Regions from separate parts of the Geminocystis sp. CENA526 genome, predicted to be linked through region 3. Evidence: predicted binding sites of a transcription regulator. Region 3 holds the regulator's gene; each other region holds the start of a gene.
The links. Region 3 encodes NtcA, which controls nitrogen genes in cyanobacteria. Its sites were predicted from a motif close to TTTGTANCNNNNGNTACAAA; they were not measured.
Positions count from the first base shown of each region.

Region 1: a site for NtcA is predicted at 2,887-2,906, ahead of ACN4EE_RS03690 (ammonium transporter). Genes of this name have one in related genera too.
Region 2: a site for NtcA is predicted at 3,091-3,110, ahead of urtA (urea ABC transporter substrate-binding protein). Genes of this name have one in related genera too.
Region 4: a site for NtcA is predicted at 2,695-2,714, ahead of ACN4EE_RS01450 (ferredoxin--nitrite reductase). Genes of this name have one in related genera too.

Region 1 covers NZ_JBLZFY010000007.1:22,777-27,852, reverse strand. Annotated here, with positions in the region: gene ACN4EE_RS03700 (PAS domain S-box protein) at 1-77, opposite strand, end outside; gene ACN4EE_RS03695 (TVP38/TMEM64 family protein) at 271-885, opposite strand; gene ACN4EE_RS03690 (ammonium transporter) at 1,283-2,758, opposite strand; gene ACN4EE_RS03685 (mechanosensitive ion channel family protein) at 2,977-4,563, shown strand; gene ACN4EE_RS03680 (pentapeptide repeat-containing protein) at 4,794-5,076, shown strand, end outside.
Region 2 covers NZ_JBLZFY010000062.1:6,830-11,905, forward strand. Annotated here, with positions in the region: gene lepA (translation elongation factor 4) at 1-736, shown strand, start outside; gene ACN4EE_RS15215 (hypothetical protein) at 907-1,464, shown strand; gene ACN4EE_RS15220 (NAD-dependent epimerase/dehydratase family protein) at 1,828-2,979, shown strand; gene urtA (urea ABC transporter substrate-binding protein) at 3,174-4,475, shown strand; gene ACN4EE_RS15230 (class I SAM-dependent methyltransferase) at 4,503-5,076, opposite strand, start outside.
Region 3 covers NZ_JBLZFY010000008.1:3,624-8,699, reverse strand. Annotated here, with positions in the region: gene ACN4EE_RS04005 (ABC transporter permease) at 1-93, opposite strand, end outside; gene rodA (rod shape-determining protein RodA) at 170-1,423, opposite strand; gene ACN4EE_RS03995 (NblA/ycf18 family protein) at 1,667-1,834, opposite strand; gene fabI (enoyl-ACP reductase FabI) at 2,086-2,871, opposite strand; gene ntcA (global nitrogen regulator NtcA) at 3,028-3,705, shown strand; gene ACN4EE_RS03980 (ABC transporter permease) at 3,901-5,016, opposite strand.
Region 4 covers NZ_JBLZFY010000002.1:141,974-147,049, forward strand. Annotated here, with positions in the region: partial or broken gene ACN4EE_RS01435 (transposase) at 1-400, opposite strand, end outside; gene ACN4EE_RS01440 (metallophosphoesterase family protein) at 531-1,631, opposite strand; gene holA (DNA polymerase III subunit delta) at 1,624-2,598, opposite strand; gene ACN4EE_RS01450 (ferredoxin--nitrite reductase) at 2,968-4,515, shown strand; gene ACN4EE_RS01455 (hypothetical protein) at 4,827-4,967, opposite strand.

The DNA of each region.
Region 1 (5,076 bases), on a different contig from region 3:
GTAATAACAACAGCGTCACTGATTAAATCTAATAAATGAGGAAATAATTTATGGAGATTTTCCTTAGAATTAACCATAATTGAGAATTAAGAATTAAGAATTAAGAATTAAGAATTAAGAATTAAAAACTATTAACTATAGCAATCAGGAATCATTTGTGAGAAATAAATTATTAGAAAAAAATATCGAAGATACGACTACTCTTGCCTTTTGCCTCTTTTCTTCTATGATAAGATAATTTTCACAACTCATAACTGACTGTTATATTAACTATTCATCTAAGGCTTTTTTCGCTATTTTGGTGATATAAATTGTTACGGCAACAGTAGCAATTAACCCTACAATATTTAATATTAACCTCAATGTATCGGTATTTCCAGTTGTTACTTCTAAGGCAGTTTTCGGGATTGAGCCAATATAAACATACATAATTGTACCGGGTAACATTCCTATCCATGAGGCAAAGAAATAATCTCTTAAGGATACTTTTGTCACTCCAAAGGCATAGTTTAAAAAGACGAAGGGAAAAAGAGGAGATAGCCTTGTTAAACCGACTATTTTCCAGCCTTCTTTTGCCACAGCCCGATCGATCGAGGTAAACTTAGGTTGGGATTCTATTTGTTTTTCTACCCAACCTCGCAAAAAATAACGTCCGAGGAGAAAAGCAAGGGTTGCGCCTGTTACCGATGCGATCGATACTAAGATAGAGCCTTTTACTACTCCAAAGATTAACCCTGCGCCTAAAGTTAAGGCTGAACCCGGTATTAAAAAGATCGTGGCGATGATATAAATAAGTATAAACCCCAGTACTCCCCAGATGCCCCAAAGTTCGATCGAATCCGTGAAGTTGTTGAAAAAGTTGTTAATATATTCAAATATTTCCATAGGTAAGCAAAATTAATTGTATGTTTACATTGAGAAAAGTAAGCTAAAACCCATTTAATTTACCGTTTTTATTAAGTCTTGAAAATGATTTCATTACTTAGGGTTTGCTGAATAAATCAAAAGGTTATTAAAATCAATGGTTTAGGCACACTATATTCACAAAAAAGTGTGAATTTTTGGCAATTTTTACTCAAAAACAGGGCATTTCAAATCTGATTATTCACAATATACCTGTGTACTTGTTGAAGAGATAACGCTTCAAAATCTTGATTTTTCATTCTTTAACCTGACACCTGATACCTGATGCCTGATACCTACCCTCATCAAAATACTTTTTGTGCACCCCCTAAATAAAAAAACCCGCCTTCTCAAAGACGGGGCTTAAAAATTTATTAACCTAAAGTTCAATACCAGAGCTAACTTCTCCGACACTAGAACCAAAACCACCGGCAAGAATGTCAGCTTCTTTAACAAATCCGCTATAGGCTTCCATACCGTGTTCGGAAATATCTAAACCTTTCACTTCTTCTTCGGTGTGAACTCTAATGCCTACAGTAGCTTGAAGTCCATACCATGCGGCTGTACTAAAAGCAACGGTAAATCCGCCGATGGTTAGAATACCGATAATTTGAGCGAATAATAAATTAATACCACCGCCAAATAATAGGCCTCCATCAGTAGCAAAAATACCAACTGCTAAAGTTCCCCAAATACCACAAACTAAGTGAACGGAAGTAGCACCTACAGGATCATCAATTTTTAACACTTGGTCAAAGAAAGCAACAGAGAATACGACTAAGACACCTGCGATCGCACCGATAATAACGGCACTAAAATAACCAACACTAGCACATCCAGCAGTAATACCCACTAAACCAGCTAAAATACCGTTAATAATCATGGATAAATCTGGTTTACCATCTTTTGCCCAAGACGTGGCAGTAGCTGTCACAGCACCTGCCGAAGCGGCGAGGTTAGTGGTTACAGCAATATAGGGAACATTGGCAGTGGCGGCTAATTCAGAACCGGGGTTAAAACCGAACCAACCAATCCAAAGGATTAAACACCCCAAAGTGGCGATACTCATATTGTGACCAGGTATAGCATTAACTTTACCGTCACTAGAGTATTTACCTTGACGAGGACCTAAAATCGCAGCCCCCATGAGTGCTGCCCAACCACCGACAGAGTGAACGACAGTAGAACCTGCAAAGTCACTGAAACCTAATTCATCTAACCAACCACCATTCCAGACCCAATGACCAGTGATAGGATAAGAAATACCAACTAACAAAAGACTAAAAATTAAGAAAGCATCAAAACGGATTCTTTCAGCTACCGCACCAGATACGATGGTGGCGGCGGTGGCGGCGAAGGCTACTTGGAATAAGAAAGAGATAGGAGCTGGAATTGCGGCAGGATAATTTTCATCTCCGTAGGGTGTAGCGTCACCATTAAAGAAAAATCCTTGTAAACCGATAAAGCCGTTACCCTCACCGTACATAAAACCATAACCGATCGCCCAATAAATCATGGTAGCAATGGCAAATACGATTAAGTTCTTCGCTAAAATATTAACAGCATTTTTTTGACGACAAAAACCAGTTTCTAACATAGCGAAACCAGCGTTCATGAAGATAACTAAAATAGAACACACTAACAAAAAGATGGAATCTAAAACAATTTTAACTTGATCTAAATCTTCAGGACCATCAAAACCCTGCGCCATTGCTGCGGTATTCCACACCATAACGATAATTGCCGTTAAGGGAATACAAGCCAACCAATAGGGAGAGAAGACATTTTTGATACGAGCTATAGAATTAAGTATAAAGTTTCCTTGATCTTTCGATCGAGATACTTTTCTATTCATTTTTTTTGACATCATCACCATGGATTTTTACTGGTATAGATTTGCTTCAAAACTACATAAGAATTGAGGATTTAATCTCTTAAGTCTTCAATTAACTGTTAAATATTGGTATGTTTTACTTAATAAGTTCTGTATCGAAAAATACAATTAACAATGAACAATGAACAATTAATAATTAACAATGGATAATGAATAAATTAATTCTAGCTTCTTAAAATATGTTTCCAGAATTTTGGTTTAACCTTTCTCCTCAAATTCAATCCGTTATTGTTCACTTAGGATTTTTAAGTGTGGGATTTGTAATTATCTATCTCATTTTATTTTTTATCTTACGTCCCCTTTTTCGTCAGTTAGAAAAAGATATTGCTCTGGTTACTCTCAATGTATCGGGGTATCCCCTTCTCAGTGTTTTTACAATACTTAATCTTAAATTTACATTTCGAGATTTACACTTCATCATCGATCGAAATATTCTCGAAAATATCTTTACTGTCATCATCATCATTATTATCAGTTTTTGGCTTGTCGCTCTTTTAAAACAAGTAATTATTTACTATCTGAAACAATATACTCAACAAACCGAGGTAATGTGGGATGATGTGTTATTACCTTTAGTAGAAGCCGTTATTCCCGTCATCATTTTTTTATTTGGAGGGGTTTTTTCCTTAAAAACTTTTGGCGTTGATTTAACAGGAATTTGGGTAACATTGGGGGGCGCTACTTTTATTATTGGTTTTGCCTTAAAAGATATTCTCGCTAATTTTTTCAGTGGCATTGTCTTGTTGATTGATACCCCTTTTCAATTCGGGGATGTGTTGCGTCTGGAAGATGGATCGATCGGAATGTTATGTCGTATCGGAGTTAGGGTGACACAAATTTATCTTTTTGATAATCACTGCGACGTTTATATTCCCAATAGTGTTTTACAAAATCAAAATATCACTAATTTAAGTCGTCCTACTTCTTATTTCTACTATTCTCGTACCTTAGAAATTCCTGCGAATTATGAATTAGAGTATCTGCAAAAAACTATTACCGAAGTGGTTTTAGCTCATCCTGACACTTTAGCCAATATCGAACAAAAATTGAGTTTGATCGATCGATATTACCTAGAAAATGAATCATCTGTTCAATTACAACAAGAAATTGGTAAATTAAGACTCTTAGCAGAACAACAAGTTAACGACAAACTAGAAGAAATCGAATATTCTTTAGAAGCCTTAGTGGTGACACTACAATTCGCCGAAAAAGGAGGCTTAACTTCCGAAGAAATCGCCAACATTATCCAAGAATATCAACAAGTTTTAGAGTTAATTGGTTTCAATATAGAAGAAAATCAAGATACCTTCCTTCAGGAATTTATCGAGTCTCAAGATTCAGAAGCATTAATCGAATTAGTCAGAAAATGGTATCGTCTTTGGTTGAAAGACCCCAATTTACAAGAAGAAGACCTTTACTTAATTCCCCAAGAGTGGGATCGTAAAATAAACCTGATCAAAAAAAGAACCTATCGCTTATACCAAAAAATTATTAATCCTCAATTAGAAGAAACTCGTTTAGATGATTATGTTTTAGAGTTGAGTGACTGGTTTAAATCTCGTTTTAAAGAGCGAAAAAAATGGCAAGATCCCCAAATTTGGGTGACAGCTTTAAATCATGACGAGGGATTTCTCTACTATCAATTTCAAATTAATTTTTTTGTGGATGACATTAAACTTGAATACGGTAAAAGAGGCGATCGCATTAGTAGTCAGATTTATCAAGAAGTTCTGAGGATCGTTCAACCCAATATGAAACCTGTTTAAATTTTTTACATTTTATCTGTAGAAATACTGAGAAAAAATAATTATTTATAAGATGGTTAAAGTTTAGCAAACTTTTGTAAAAAAATATACCTATATTTTAATAAAAATCGTTAGAATTAAAGAAAGATGAAAAAATCATTAAGAAAAATAAACATAAAAAAATTCTTTTATAAACTGTAAAAGTGAAGCATCTCAAATCAGATTAATTTAGCAAAAAAGGAGCAAAAACCATGTTAAGTAGCAACTATTCGATCGATATAATCACTCAATACAATCAAGGACAAAGAGAATTCCCAAAATTACAGTTGAGAAGAATTGATTTAAGAAATAGCAAATTAAAAGGTATTAATTTACAAGGCTCTGATTTAAGTTATGCGGATTTAAGAGAAGCAGATTTGAGCAATGCCAATTTAAGTCATTGTTACTTCAACGAAGCTAATTTGAGCGGTGCTAATTTGAGCGGTGCTAACTTAACGGGGGCTTACCTTATCAAAGCCTATTTAACCAAAAGCG
Region 2 (5,076 bases), on a different contig from region 3:
GCGCCTAGAAAGAGAATACAATTTAGACTTAATTATTACTGCACCTTCCGTAGTTTATCGAGTCACGACTACCGATGGAGAAGTCCTTGAAATTGACAATCCTAGTGCCTTACCTGATCCTCAAAAACGCACTAAGATAGAAGAACCTTACATCAAGGTAGAAATGATTACCCCTGAGAATTATGTGGGTACTTTGATGGAATTATGTCAGAGTCGGCGAGGTATTTTTGTTGATATGAAATACTTTACTATGAACCGCACAAACTTGATTTATGAGTTACCTTTGGCGGAAGTGGTGACAGACTTTTTTGATCAACTCAAATCTCGATCGAGAGGCTATGCTAGTATGGAATATCAACTAATAGGCTTCCGAGAAAATCCCTTAGTACGTTTGGATATTTTGGTAAATAAAGACCCTGTGGATGCTTTAGCCATGATTGTGCATCGAGACAAAGCCTATAATGTAGGACGAGCATTGACAGAAAAACTCAAAGAATTGATCCCCCGTCATCAATTTAAAGTACCCATTCAAGCCTCCATCGGTGCAAAAGTTATCGCTAGTGAGCATATTCCTGCCCTGAGAAAAGACGTTTTAGCTAAATGTTACGGCGGTGATATTAGTCGTAAGAAAAAACTGTTACAGAAACAGGCTAAGGGTAAAAAACGCATGAAATCGATCGGCACTGTGGATGTACCCCAATCGGCATTTATGGCAGTATTAAAACTAGACTCATAAAATGTAAGTCTTACACACCTCTAATGATATTCTGTCATTTCGAGAGGAACGAAGAAATCTCAATGTTTTACTTTTGCTATAAGTGTGAAACTTCTAAAAATGTAGGGCGATGCACCGCCCACCATTAATAGAATATAATGTTTTACAGTTGATTAACTTAATGAAATAAGATGTCAGAACAAAGATTAAAACAGGTAGAGATACTTTTAGAAACTTGTGCAAAAGTTGCCGTTAATAATCAAAATGATATTCGGGCATTAGTGGCACAAACCGCACAAAATCAAACTGATATTCGGGCATTAGTGGCACAAACCGCACAAAATCAAACTGATATTCGAGCATTGGTAGCACAAACCGCACAAAATCAAACTGATATTCGAGCATTGGTAGCACAAACCGCACAAAATCAAACTGATATTCGAGCATTGGTAGCACAAACCGCACAAAATCAAGCGGATATTCGAGCATTGGTAGCACAGACGGCACAAAATCAAGCAGAAATTAGAGCGGATATTCAGGCATTAGTGGCACAAACCGCACAAAATCAAGCAGAAATTAGCGAAGTTCGACTACAAATGGCTTCTCTGAGTGAAATGTTTGTCGAGAGTGTCGGAATCATGAAAACTATGCAGTCTGATATTAAAACCATGCAATCAGAAATCAAGGGATTGCAAACGGAAAATAAGAGGATATTAGATCATTTGTTTGGAGAGAATCAAAATAATTAGGATTTGCTGAATAAATCAAACGTAAAAATTGGATTATAACAGACATCTTAAAAAATACAGGCAAGATGCCTGTTCTACGGTGATAAAATCATAATTTCTGGAGAAGTCTATTTAATAAATAATTGACATAAATCAATTAACAGTATTCAAGACTTCTGGAACGGGGGATAAAGCCTATCGCCAGAAAGTAAGACTCGTTACTTCTCGAAGCGGCGCTGTTTTATGCTGAAATTTTTGGTTAAGAAAAAGTAAAGAGTAATAAGTTCAAGAAAAAAACTTAGAAAAAAAAGATTTTGATGATCTTTTGTGTGCCAATAATTGGTAAATTACCTAAATATTGATAATTAGTTAAAAATAATAGAAATGAAAGCATTAGTAATAGGCGGAGACGGTTATTGCGGTTGGGCAACGGCGCTCCATTTATCAAATAAAGGTTATGATGTAGCTATTCTCGATAGTTTAGGTCGTCGTCATTGGGATAGTAAGTTAGGAGTCGATACTTTAACTCCTATTGCACCAATTAAGCAAAGGATTCAACGTTGGTATGAATTAACGGGTAAAAAAATTGAGTTATTTATTGGTGATATTACTAATTACGATTTTTTAATCAAAGCCTTTCGTAAGTTTGAACCAGAATCGATCGTACATTTTGGCGAACAACGTAGCGCACCCTATTCGATGATCGATCGAGAACACGCTGTATTTACTCAAGTTAACAACGTAGTAGGTACGTTAAACATTCTCTATGCTATCAAAGAGGAGTTTCCCGATTCTCATTTAGTGAAGTTGGGTACAATGGGCGAATATGGTACACCAAATATTGATATTGAAGAAGGTTATATTGAAATTGAGCATAACGGGCGTAAAGATGTGTTACCCTATCCCAAACAACCGGGTAGTTTCTATCATTTAAGTAAAGTTCACGATAGCCATAATATTCACTTTGCTTGTAAAGTATGGGGTATTCGTGCCACAGATTTAAACCAAGGGGTTGTCTATGGTGTGTTAACGGAAGAAACAGGTATGGATGAGTTACTCATTAACCGCCTTGACTATGATGGTGTTTTCGGTACTGCTTTAAATCGTTTCTGTATTCAAGCCGCCATCGGACATCCTTTAACAGTATATGGTAGTGGTGGACAAACTCGCGCTTTCCTCGATATTCGTGATACTGTACGTTGTATGGAACTTGCCATCGCCAATCCTGCGGAAGCTGGAAAATTCCGTGTGTTTAATCAATTCACCGAGTTATTCAGTATCAATGACTTAGCAAGTATGGTACAAAAAGCAGGTACAACTTTAGGCTTAAAAGTGGAAGTTAATAATATTGAAAATCCAAGAGTAGAGTTAGAAAAACACTATTTTAACGCTAAAAATACTAACTTATTAGATTTAGGCTTACAACCTCATTATCTCTCTGATTCTCTCCTCGATTCTTTACTTAACTTTGCTCAAAAGTATCAAGGCAGAGTTGATATGGAACAAATTTTACCTAAAGTATCTTGGCGCAGATAAATTTGAATTAGGAATTAGGAATTAGGAAAGACAGAGTTTTTTCTTATTTTTTATGTCAAACTGAGAATGAACAGGATTAATTGTTCCACAGTCCGATTTCCCTTAGAGAAAAATGTATCCTAAGATACATAATTTTATTAACCTTATCTTTACCATGATTAAGTCTAACACAGAAAAATAGTAAGAATTAAATCATGTCCAGACTTGGTAGAAGAAAATTTCTCTTATATGGCTCTGCTACGATCGGAACGAGTTTATTGTTAAAAGCCTGTGGAGATGCTCCACCCGCCGATGATACTGCCGTAACTCCTACAGAACCCTCCGCCAGTGGAGATACCATTAAAGTCGGTATTTTACACTCCCTCAGTGGTACTATGGCAATTAGTGAAACCAGTGTGGTTGATGCTGAAAAACTAGCAATCAAAGAAATTAATGCCTCTGGAGGGGTTTTAGGCAAACAAATCGAAGCCATTGTGGAAGATGGACAGTCTAACTGGGATACTTTTGCAGAAAAAGCTAATAAACTGATAGATCAAGATCAAGTCGCTACAGTATTCGGTTGTTGGACTTCTGCAAGTCGCAAAGCCGTATTACCAGTGTTTGAATCCAAAAACCATATGTTATGGTATCCCGTACAATACGAAGGTCAAGAATGTTCTCGTAATATATTTTATACGGGGGCTGCTCCTAATCAACAAATTGAACCTGCGGTGGACTGGTTATTAGAAAACAAAGGGAAAGAGTTTTTCTTAGTCGGTTCTGACTATGTTTTCCCTCGTACTGCAAATACCATCATTAAAGCTCAATTAGAGGCTAAAGGCGGTAAAGTTGTCGGGGAGGATTATTTACCTTTAGGAAATACTGAAGTTACCCCTATTATTACCAAGATTAGAAATGCCTTGCCTGATGGCGGTGTAATTTTTAATAGTCTTAATGGTGATAGTAACGTAGCTTTCTTTAAGCAAATTCAGGCGGCTGGTTTAACTCCTGACAAATATCCTGTTATGTCCGTAAGTATTGCGGAAGAAGAAGTACAACAAATTGGGGTTGAATATCTCAAAGGGCATTATGCGGCGTGGAATTATTTTCAAACCGTTGAAAGTCCTGAAAACACTAAATTTGTCGAGGCTTTCAAGGCAGAATATGGTCAAGATCGGGTGGTGAATGATCCTATGGAAGCGGCTTATACTATGGTATATCTCTGGAAACAAGCTGTTGAAGCCGCCGGTGGTGTAGATGATATTGAGAAAGTTCGATCGAGCGCCGTGGGACAAACTTTCCCCGCTCCTCATGGACCTGTTACACTATTACCTAATCATCATATTGCGAAAACCGTGCGTATTGGTCAAGTGAGAGATGATGGTTTATTTGATATTGTCTATGCTACCGATGGACCCATTGACGCTGTACCTTGGAATCAGTTTGTAGCTGAAACCAAAGGTTATTCTTGTGATTGGACTGATCCTGCTAAGGGTGGTAGATTTAAAATGAGTTAGTCAGAATTAAAAATTAAGAATTAAGAATTAAGAATTAACACTCATCATAACAAGTTGTTTTTTGATCATCGATCGAACTCGATCGAGACTTAAATTAGTTTGGGTAATAATATCATTTACTGTTAAATTTGCTTGAGGATTTTTGGCACAATATTGCATGAAAATAAACTCCTCATCATCAAGGGTTATAGGTTGAAATTGATAATCTAATAACCCCTTACTTTCCCAACCAAATAGACACGGATTTAACTCAGGTTTAGCCATTTTTAATAACTCATCATCCGCCCAAGTTGCTCTTTTTAAAGGTGGTTTTGCTAAGAAAAATTCATAGTGAGTAATATTATCAGGATCGAGCAGTTCGATCAAACGAAAACGTTGTTGAGGAGTCAAATTATTTGCCCTATTAATTAAGTCTTGATTTTTCCCAATTAATCTCTCTAATTGCCATGTATCAGGATTAGAAAACCCAATAAATTCTAAACCAGAAACCTTGATAAAATCGAATAAAGTGTCAATATTATAATCCGTCTCGCAAGGATGCACATACATATCGGCAAAACATTCATCTCGTTGATTTTCCCATTGCCAACGCTGTTTTTCT
Region 3 (5,076 bases):
ACCTATAATAATCCCTAACATGGTTAAGCTACTACGCATTTTATTTGCTAGTAGGGTTGTAATAGCCATTTTGATACTATCGGTAATTTTCATAAGTAGGGGTTGCTGAAAAAGTATTTTGGTGAGGGTAGGGAATAGGGAATAGGGAATAGGGAATAGAGAATGTGGGTTAAAAAATTCGATCGAAAGACAGAAAACGACGAGGTTTGGCTTTCTTGACTATTCTAGCGTTTGCGACTGCTTCCACTAAACCAAAGGCAATAAAGTTAGTTAATAAAGATGATCTACCATAACTAAGAAAAGGTAAAGGTATCCCCGTAATCGGTGCTAATCCCATAGTCATACCTAAATTTACGATGGTTTGAAAGGCAATCATCGCTAATACCCCGATAGCTAATAATGAACCAAAATTGTCTCTCGATCGAACGGCAATAACTACCAAGCGCCAACAGATTAACCAATAGACTGCTATAACAAAAAGACTACCAACTAAGCCAAATTGATCAGCAACGGCACTAAAGATAAAATCGGTATGTTGTTCGGGAACGAAGTTAAGATGAGTTTGAGTAGCCTCAAGAAAACCATTACCCCATATTCTACCAGAACCAATGGCAATTCTGGACTGTATTAAATGATAACCTCCACCGAGGGGATCTTTTTCTGGTTCTAAAAATAAAGTGATACGATCTTGTTGATAGGGTTGTAATAAATTCCATAAAATGCCCCCCATTTTTCCTGCACCATAATTGATGGTAAGGGTGACTAAAGCCCAAAGCGCCCTAATTTGTTGAGGAAAGGTAAACCATGCAATTAAAATCATGGCGGTAACGAAAATCAACCAAGCAGGTAATAATAAATTGAATAAAAATGCTGAGACGATGGGGGATAATATTAATAAAATCCAACCTAAGTTCATATTTGCCCAATAAAGCATCGTTAAGCTAACAGCACCAAATACAAGGGATGTGCCTAAATCGGGTTGAATTAAAGTCAATATCCAAGGTACAGATACCATTGCCATAACGGGGAGAAGGTTAATTAATTTTGAGCCGTCTCGATAATGTAATAGGGCGGATAGACTGACGATAAAACCTACTTTAGCAAATTCGGAGGGTTGGAAGTGAAAACCGCCTAAATTAATCCATCTTTGCGCACCATTAACGGTATCTCCCGCAAAAATGACAACTACTAACAGTATATTGGTTATGGCGTAGGTTATCCAATGAAATCGTAATAGTATTTCGTAGGGAAAATAGGATAAACCCATTAAAATAATAAAACCCACCACTGTCATAATTAGCTGTTGTTGCCAATCAGATATTTGCTCATAGCTTTGGGTACTATAAATAATTAAAGAACCAAAGGAGCTTAATCCCACTATTAAGCAGATTAAAAACCAATCTAAATTTCTGGTATTATTCACGTTCGATCGAGATCATTAAAACTTCATTGTTGATAGTCTAGCTTAATAATTGTCCTTTCGTGGTTAGATTAGTTCGATCGAGCTTAAACATTTTAGACATAATGTAGCGACAATAAAAAAATTCAGTAAAAGACGTTGTTGAGATAAAAAATAAAAGACATAGAATTTAGATAACAGTTAACAAAGAATCTCATTGCCGAGAAATACAATGATTATCAAATTTACAACAACGTCTAGGGAATTTTACACATTTTTGAATAATTGTTTCATTAAGTTATCTTTCACCATCATCTGACGAAATACCTCAATTAAATATTCTTGGGCTTGTTCTTGACTTAACTTTTTAACTTGATCTTTGAGAACTTCCAACTTAAATTGTTGTTCCAAACTCAGTTTAGTAGGTGTTTCCATTAGTTTTACTCCTCAATTAATTCATTAGATATAAATAACCTAACATAAGGATATTAAAACCGCAACTTTGTCAAGCAATCTGTCTAAATTGTTACTTTTTTTAACATTTTTAAAAAGTACGGTTGTCTCAAAGTACTTCAGATAGGTTTAAACCCAATATTTATTAGAAATCAGAAATCTATATAAAAATCTTCATTCTTCATTCTTCATTCTTCATTCTTCATTCTTCATTCTTCATTCTTCATTCCTAATTACCCTTGAGTCATGCCCATTATTTCGTAACCTGCATCAACATAAATAATTTGTCCAGTAATACCACTAGCTAAATCACTGCACAAAAAGGCGGCGGTGTTGCCTACTTCGATTTGAGTTACGGTACGTTTTAAGGGGGCAACGGCTTCCACATGGTGAATCATGTCTAAAATACCCCCAACGGCTGAAGATGCAAGGGTGCGGATGGGACCCGCCGAAATAGCATTTACCCTTACATTTTGACTACCTAATTCGGAGGCTAAATAACGCACACTCATTTCTAAGGCTGATTTAGCAATACCCATAACGTTATAGTTGGGAATGACTTTTACTCCTCCTAAATAGCTTAAGGTGACAATACTTCCTCCCGATGCCATCATGGGTTTAGCTGATTGTACTAAACGAGTGAGAGAATAGGCACTAATATCGAGGGCTGTTTTAAAACCATCACGGGAAGTGTTGCTAAAATCTCCTGCTAAATCGTCTTTTTGAGCAAAGGCTAAACAATGGATTAAAATATCGATATGTCCCCATTTTTCTTTAATTTGGGCAAAGGTTTCATCTATTTGAGCATCATCTTGTACGTTACAGGGTAAAAAAACGCTAGGGTTTAAAGGGGCAACTAATTCTCCTACTTTTTTCTCAAATCTCCCTTTTTCATCGGGCAGGTAGGTGACACCAATATTTGCCCCTGCTTTATGTAGCTGTTGAGCAATACCCCATGCGATCGATTTATTATTAGCAATACCAGTTACAAGGGCATTTTTTCCTTTTAAATCTAACATATTCTTGATTTTTTCTTTAATTTTCTGTAATATCTGACAATAATTGATTAAACTAATTACGTTATAGATAGTTATCTAGTTTACAATTACTTATCTTCTTATAAAAAGTGTCCTTTATTCGATCGAACATTAAATATTATTAAGTAACTATCCCCTATGCAATCAATCTTAAATCAAGAACAACCTTTAGCCTCTGTATTTCGTCAAATTGGAGCTGGAATTTATACTCCTGTAGTGGAAAGATTTGAACGTGGTAAGACAATTTTTTTTCCCGGAGATCCAGCAGAAAGGGTATATTTTTTAATGAAGGGTGCTGTCAAATTGTCACGGGTGTATGAAGCAGGAGAGGAAATAACAGTAGCTTTATTGAGAGAAAATAGTGTTTTTGGGGTTTTGTCTTTGGTAACAGGGCAAAAGTCCGATCGATTCTATCATGCGGTGGCTTTCACTCCTGTAGAATTATTATCAGCCCCTATTGAGCATTTTCAACGAGCGTTAAGAGATAATCCTGAACTATCACGACTTATGTTACAAGGATTGTCTTCTCGAATTTTACAAACAGAATTAATGATTGAAACCCTTGCCCATCGTGACATGGCTTCTCGTTTAGTTAGTTTCCTGTTGATACTATGTCGAGATTTTGGGATTCCTAGCCTTAATGGTGTTACGATCGATCTCAAACTATCCCATCAGGCTATTGCCGAAGCCATTGGTTCAACACGGGTGACGGTAACAAGATTACTAGGAGAATTAAGACAAGACGGCTTGATTTCTATTACCAAGAAAAAAATTACAGTCCATAATCCAGTCGCATTAAGTCAACAATTTGCTTAAAAATTGAGTAATAAGTAGGGTTTGCTCAAAAAGTGTTTTAGTTAGGGGGTGCACAAAAAGTATTTTGATGAGGGTAAGTATCAGGTGTCAGGTGTCAGGTGTCAGGTTAAAGAATGAAAAATCAAGATTTTGAATCTAATCATTAGCTTTAGACTATATTTATTATTACGATTTAGTTTCAAGAACCCTTAATTCTTAATTCCTAATGCTTTTGGGATCGAGTGCATCCCTTAATCCATCCCCTAATAAATTAAAAGATAGTACCGTTAAAATAATTAAAATAGCAGGAGGAAAAATTAGCCAAGGTTGTAAAACTAATACCGAAGCATTGGAGGCTAATGACAGTAAATTACCCCAACTGGGATCGGGTTGTTGAATGCCTAAACCAATCAAACTTAATACAGATTCTGCCACGATAAAACTAGGAATGGAAAGAGTGGCAGAAATGACTATATAAGTCGCTGTTTGCGGTAAAATATGCTTGATAATAATATAGAAAGAATTTGCCCCGATCGATCTAGCAGACTGCACAAATTCTTGTTCTTTGAGGGTTAAAACTTGCCCCCTAATAACTCTAGCTAAACCCGACCAACCGATAAAAGAAGTAATTAAAATAATTAACATAAATCTCTGCGCACTGCTCAAACTCGGCGGTAAAACGGCGGCTAATGCTACTAATAAATAAATACCCGGTATGGTCATCAAAACTTCCACCAGTCGCATTAAAATATTGTCTAAAATGCCTCCAAAATAACCTGCAATGCCTCCAATTATCATGCCGAGGGGAAAAGAAATTAAAATGCCAATTAAGCCAATAAAAAGGCTAATTCTTCCGCCAAATAATATTCTACTAAATTGATCTCTACCCTGTTCATCTGTGCCTAAAAGATTAATTTTTCCTTCTCCTAAAGTACCGAATAAACGTCTTTGCAGAGTAAAACCTGAGAAGATTTCTACCTCGTCAAAGGTGGGGGGTAAAGGTAATTTTATTTGTAAAAATTGATAGGGTTCACCCTTAACAAATAAACGAATGGGAGAAGGTTTTGTGTAGTCTATTTCTAAGGTTCGATCGCCCGTGTTTATATCGGTTCGTCCTTGAGTAGTAGGATATACATGAAGTCCGATAAATTGTTTATCTTGATTACGCCAATAAATAGTAGTTGGTGGCAATAAAGAACCATTTTCCTGAGCAGAATAGGGATTATAGGGGGCAATAAAATCCGCACCTAATACCATAGCATAAAAAAATACAAGAATGATAAACCCTGATTTTGCCAAAGGATTATTTTTTAGTTTTCGCCACCAATTCATGAAGAATGAAGAATTAAGAATGAAGAATTAAGAATGAAGAATTAAAAATTATGCACTATT
Region 4 (5,076 bases), on a different contig from region 3:
CATTGACTAATTCACCCTTATTCTTAAATTTTTTACTCCAATTAATAATTAAACCTTCTTCATTTAATAAATAGTTTACTGTTTTTTCTAGCTGTTCTTTATTCTCAAATTCTCTATGAGCTATATATTCTTTTGCTGAATGCCATACTAACTCTATTAAGTTATAATCTGGACTATATGCAGGTAAATATTCTAGTCTAATATTTGGTAAATTCTGTTCTATTCTCTCTATTATTTCTTTTTTCTTATGAAAACTGGCATTATCTAATATGATGATAATTTTTGGACCAGATGTTTCAAAATCTTGTTCATTATTTCCTTTTTCTACCCATTCTTTTTTTACTTCTTCTTTTAACTTTTCTAGTTGTTCATAGAATGTTTCTGAATCTCCTTTTTTTAAAGCATTTTGTAAATAATGTTTTTCTTCCAGTGACAAGAAATTTTTAATAGGCATGACTACAATCAACAAATTTATTTGTGTTATTATGATTATAGACTATACAAGTGCGTTTTAGCTTATAAGACAATCCCTAGTTAATATCACGGCGATAAACGATACCATTATGCCCTTGAATCAATCTTGGTAATTCCTCATAGTTGATCACTTTAAAGGTTCTCATATCATAGGTTGTATATTTTGTCAAGCTATCTTCATTAAAATTAACATCTATTACCGTGAGGGTTTTTCGAGGAGGAGTGTCGGTATTAAGTAGTTGACGAGCGCCTGAACCTAAAGCCCCTGTATGTAATAATTGTAAATCTCCTTTATAAGCGGGATAATAGGCGTGTTGATGTCCACTGATATAAGTATGGACGTTATACTTTTCTAGTAATGCTCTTAATTGTTCAGGATTATGCAAGACTTCTCCGACTTTATCTCTCCCTTTGGCAACGGCGTATAGGGGTAAATGCCCGATAACTACTCTCATTTTGGCTTCTTGGGCGGTTTTCGAGGCAAGGCTTTTTTCTACCCATACCAATTTATCTTCAGGGATGCGACTGGTTGAACCATCCCACACTAAATAGAATATTCCGTTCTGTTCAAAGGTATAATAAAACGGGAATTGCGATCGATCGAGAAAATTAACCCCAGTGTTGTGGGTGGGATTATGCCAATATTCTACAGCTAAGTCTCTTTCCTGTTGAAAGGTGAATTGATTATTACGGATAGCGCCCGATGCGTCATGGTTGCCGATGGTAAAGCCAAAGGGAAGGTTTAAATTTCTTATGGGTTGGGCGATGTGACTGTCAAAAGCCTTCCACATAGCGCGAATTTGTTGAGGAGTAAGGGTGGATTTTTGCCCTGCTATCATGTCACCGCTACATAATATTAAATCTGGTTGCCAAAAAGGAATCATTTTGACGGCTAAATCTACCTCTTTTTCGTATTCTGTTGAACCATAAGCACTATTCAAATCACTAATTACTAATAATCTGGTGTCTCCCCTTGGGGGTTGTTTGAGATTATATTTGTCGATAATTTCTGCAATTTCTGGAGAAAAATTAGTTTTTCCTATTACTTGTTTATCAGTTAGATTATTACTAAAATAACTTACCAAGATAAAGGTAAGAAAAGCGACAATAGTTAAGGTTAATAATTTCAGTCTTTTGGAGTAAATAAAACTAAACATTGCACAATTCAATAACTTTTGTTTCTAAAGCATTCAAAGGATCAGCTCCTAGTTTTAAACTGGTTTCTAATTCCAATAATATCGGTAAACTAGATAATAATTGTTGGCTCGATCGAGCTTTGATTTCTTGTCTTAAAAAGTAGATTCTTTTGGGGTTGCCTAAATCTGCTGATTCAGCAATTTTTTTCTCGTCTTTTTCTCCTGATTCGATCATGGTTTTGACGATTGCCCAAGTGCGAAATTGCCCCACTAAAGTCGCTACAATCCTCAATGCTGGTTCATTTAAGGTAATTAAATCCTGTACTAAAGTTAAGGCTAAAGGAATATTTCGATCGAGAATAGCTTGGGCTAATTGTAAACTATTTTGAGTGCTAACATTCACTAAACTTTTAACGGTTTCTTCCTCGATGGGGGCTGAATTATTACCTTGATAAATAGCTAATTTTTCTAATTCTTGCCACAATAAACGGCTATCATTCCCTACACAACTAGCTAAAATTTTAATAGCAGAAGGAGTTAATTTTACTTGTTTTTCTTGGGCAACTTCTTCGACTTTTTTGATTAAAATTTCCGTCTGCCAAGGGGAAATTAATGCAAATTCTACTACCTTCGCATATTTCGTAATTAACTTGGTACTTTTGATTCTAGCATCTGGTTTTTTGCTGGTAGTTAACAAAAAATGAGTAGTGTCGGGAATTTGAGGAATTGTATTTTGTAATTGACTTAATAATTCTTCTGAACAACTTTGACAGATATTTGTTTCAAATAACCATACAACTCGATCGCCCCCACCAAAAGGAGGAGTCATCACCTGCATCAATGCAGAAAGAATAGAATCCTCTTTATCTCCTGCTAATTTGTCAAAATTGAACTGTATCCAGTCTCGATCGAGGGTATCTTGTTTTAAAGTGGAAATTGCCTGACTCATGGCAAAATCATCTTCACCCCAATATAAATAAATCGGCATAACAAATTGTTTTTTGTGAGTTAATTTATTTTTTGTTTTAGGTTAAAATGTAAAAAATACATATCTATTATGCAAAAATAGGCATAATAACGGGTTTCGGTATAAAAAATTACAAAAGGTAAAAGATAAAATTAATAATCTGTTGTCAAAGTAACTAAGAAAAACAGGACTTACACAATAATAACCTCAGTTCGTCATTCTGAGCTAAATACGGGCATATTAGCCCGTGCCACGGAATCTTAAACCCTATATTTTTGTGAAAATCATGTAAGTTCTGAGAAGTTTTAAGTTGTGCATAGCAACAAATACTTTCTTAAAAGTAATTAATTTTAATTTATATTGTAAAGTTTTATCATTAGAGGTTAAACCATGACGGTGGCAACGGAAAAAAAAGTTAAATTAAATAAGATAGAAAAAGTTAAAGCCGCAAAACACGGTTTAGACATTAGAGACGAATTAACTAAATTTGCCGAAATGGGGTGGGAGGCAATGGAGGAGGATGATTTAATTGTCCGCTTGAAGTGGTTTGGTATCTTTTTTCGCCCTGTCACTCCGGGTAAGTTTATGTTACGTTTGCGCATCCCTAACGGGGTTTTTACGAGCGAACAAATGCGCACTTTTGCCGATATTATCGATCGATATGGTGAAGACGGCAGTGCAGATATTACCACTCGTCAAAATATCCAATTAAGAGGAGTCCATTTACAAGACATTCCAGAGATTTTCCAACGCTTAGAAGATGTTGGCATTACCTCCGTTCAATCAGGCATGGATAATGTGCGTAACTTAACAGGTTCTCCCACTGCTGGAATTGATCCCGATGAATTATTTGATACTAGGGAATTAAATCAAAAATTACAAGACGTTATCACCAACAAAGGTAAAGGAAGCTACGAATTTAGCAACCTCCCCCGTAAGTTGAATATTGCCATTGACGGCGCTAGGGATAATTCTATTCATGCCGAAATTAATGATATTGCCTTTATTCCTGCTTTTAAAGATGGAGAATTTGGCTTTAATGTGTTAATTGGCGGTTATTTGTCGGCGCAACGATGCGCGGAGTCGATTCCCATGGATGTATGGGTAAAACCTAATGATGAAGTCATCGAACTTTCCACAGCAATCCTAGCGGTGTATAGTGAGTGTGGTTTAGAAGAAGGGTTAAGGGAAAATCGAGGTAAAGCACGGTTAATGTGGTTAGTCGATAAATGGGGCATGAATCGTTTTCGTTTGGAGGTAGAGAAAAAATTAGGTAAATCTTTACAGTTTGCCTCCCCTGAAGATGAAATTACCCAAGACAAAAAGGATCATTTAGGAGTACATCCTCAAAAACAAGAGGGTTATAGTTATATCGGTATTCATGTACCTGTAGGACATTTAGACGCTCAAGGAATGTATGAAATCGCCCGTTTAGCAGATATTTACGGTAATGGAGAAATTCGAGCAACTGTAGAACAAAATTTTATTATTCCTTTTGTGCCTAATGATAGAGTAGAGGCGTTTTTAGCTGAACCAATTTTACAAACTTATTCTGTTAATCCTAGTACTTTAACTCGATCGTTAATTTCCTGTACAGGCGCTCGTTATTGTAATTTTGCCCTTGTGGAAACAAAACAAAGAGGCTTAAAACTAGCTCAAGAATTGGATGCTGAGTTAAACATACCCCAAAGAGTGCGTATTCACTGGACAGGATGCCCTAATTCTTGTGGACAAGCCCAAGCTGGAGACATCGGTTTAATGGGTACAAAAGCCAAAAAAGACGGGCAAGTAGTAGAAGGAGTTAACCTCTTTTTAGGAGGCAAAGTTGGCAAGGATGCCCATTTAGGGGAAGTAGCACAAAAAAGTATCCCTTGTGATGATCTAAAAGGAGTACTCAAAGAGTTATTAATTGATCAATTTGGTGCGATCGAAAAATAATAAATTCCTAGATTGGGTGAGCGACAGCGTAACCCAACAAAACACCCTCTACTTGATTTTTAATAAAGTTCGAGAGAGGAGTTCGATCGAGATTTGATGAATCATGTACAATGAAAAATCAACCTAGATACGGTTTGCTGAATAAATTAGAAGACTATTAAAATCGATGGTTTGGACATACTACATCAACTAAAAAGTGTTCAATTTTCACAATTTTTGGTCAAAAACAGGGTATTTAAAATCTTATTGCTCACAATACACTTATAATTTTTGTTTATTGTGTAATGCATCAAAACCTTGATTTTTGTCATTTATTCCCTCTTCCCTCTTCCCTCTTCCCTCTTCCCTTTTCCCTTTTCCCTTTTCCCTTTTCCCTCTTCCCTCTTCCCTCTTCCCTCTTCCCTTTTCCCTTTTCCCTTTTCCCTCTCTTCATCAAAATACTTTTTCAGCACCCCCTAGATAAGTTAAGATCACAAAAAAAATATAATCTTATATGATTATCTCTAGAGAAAATTTGACATTTTATATATTTGTAAGTATTTTTTATTCACATAAAATTTA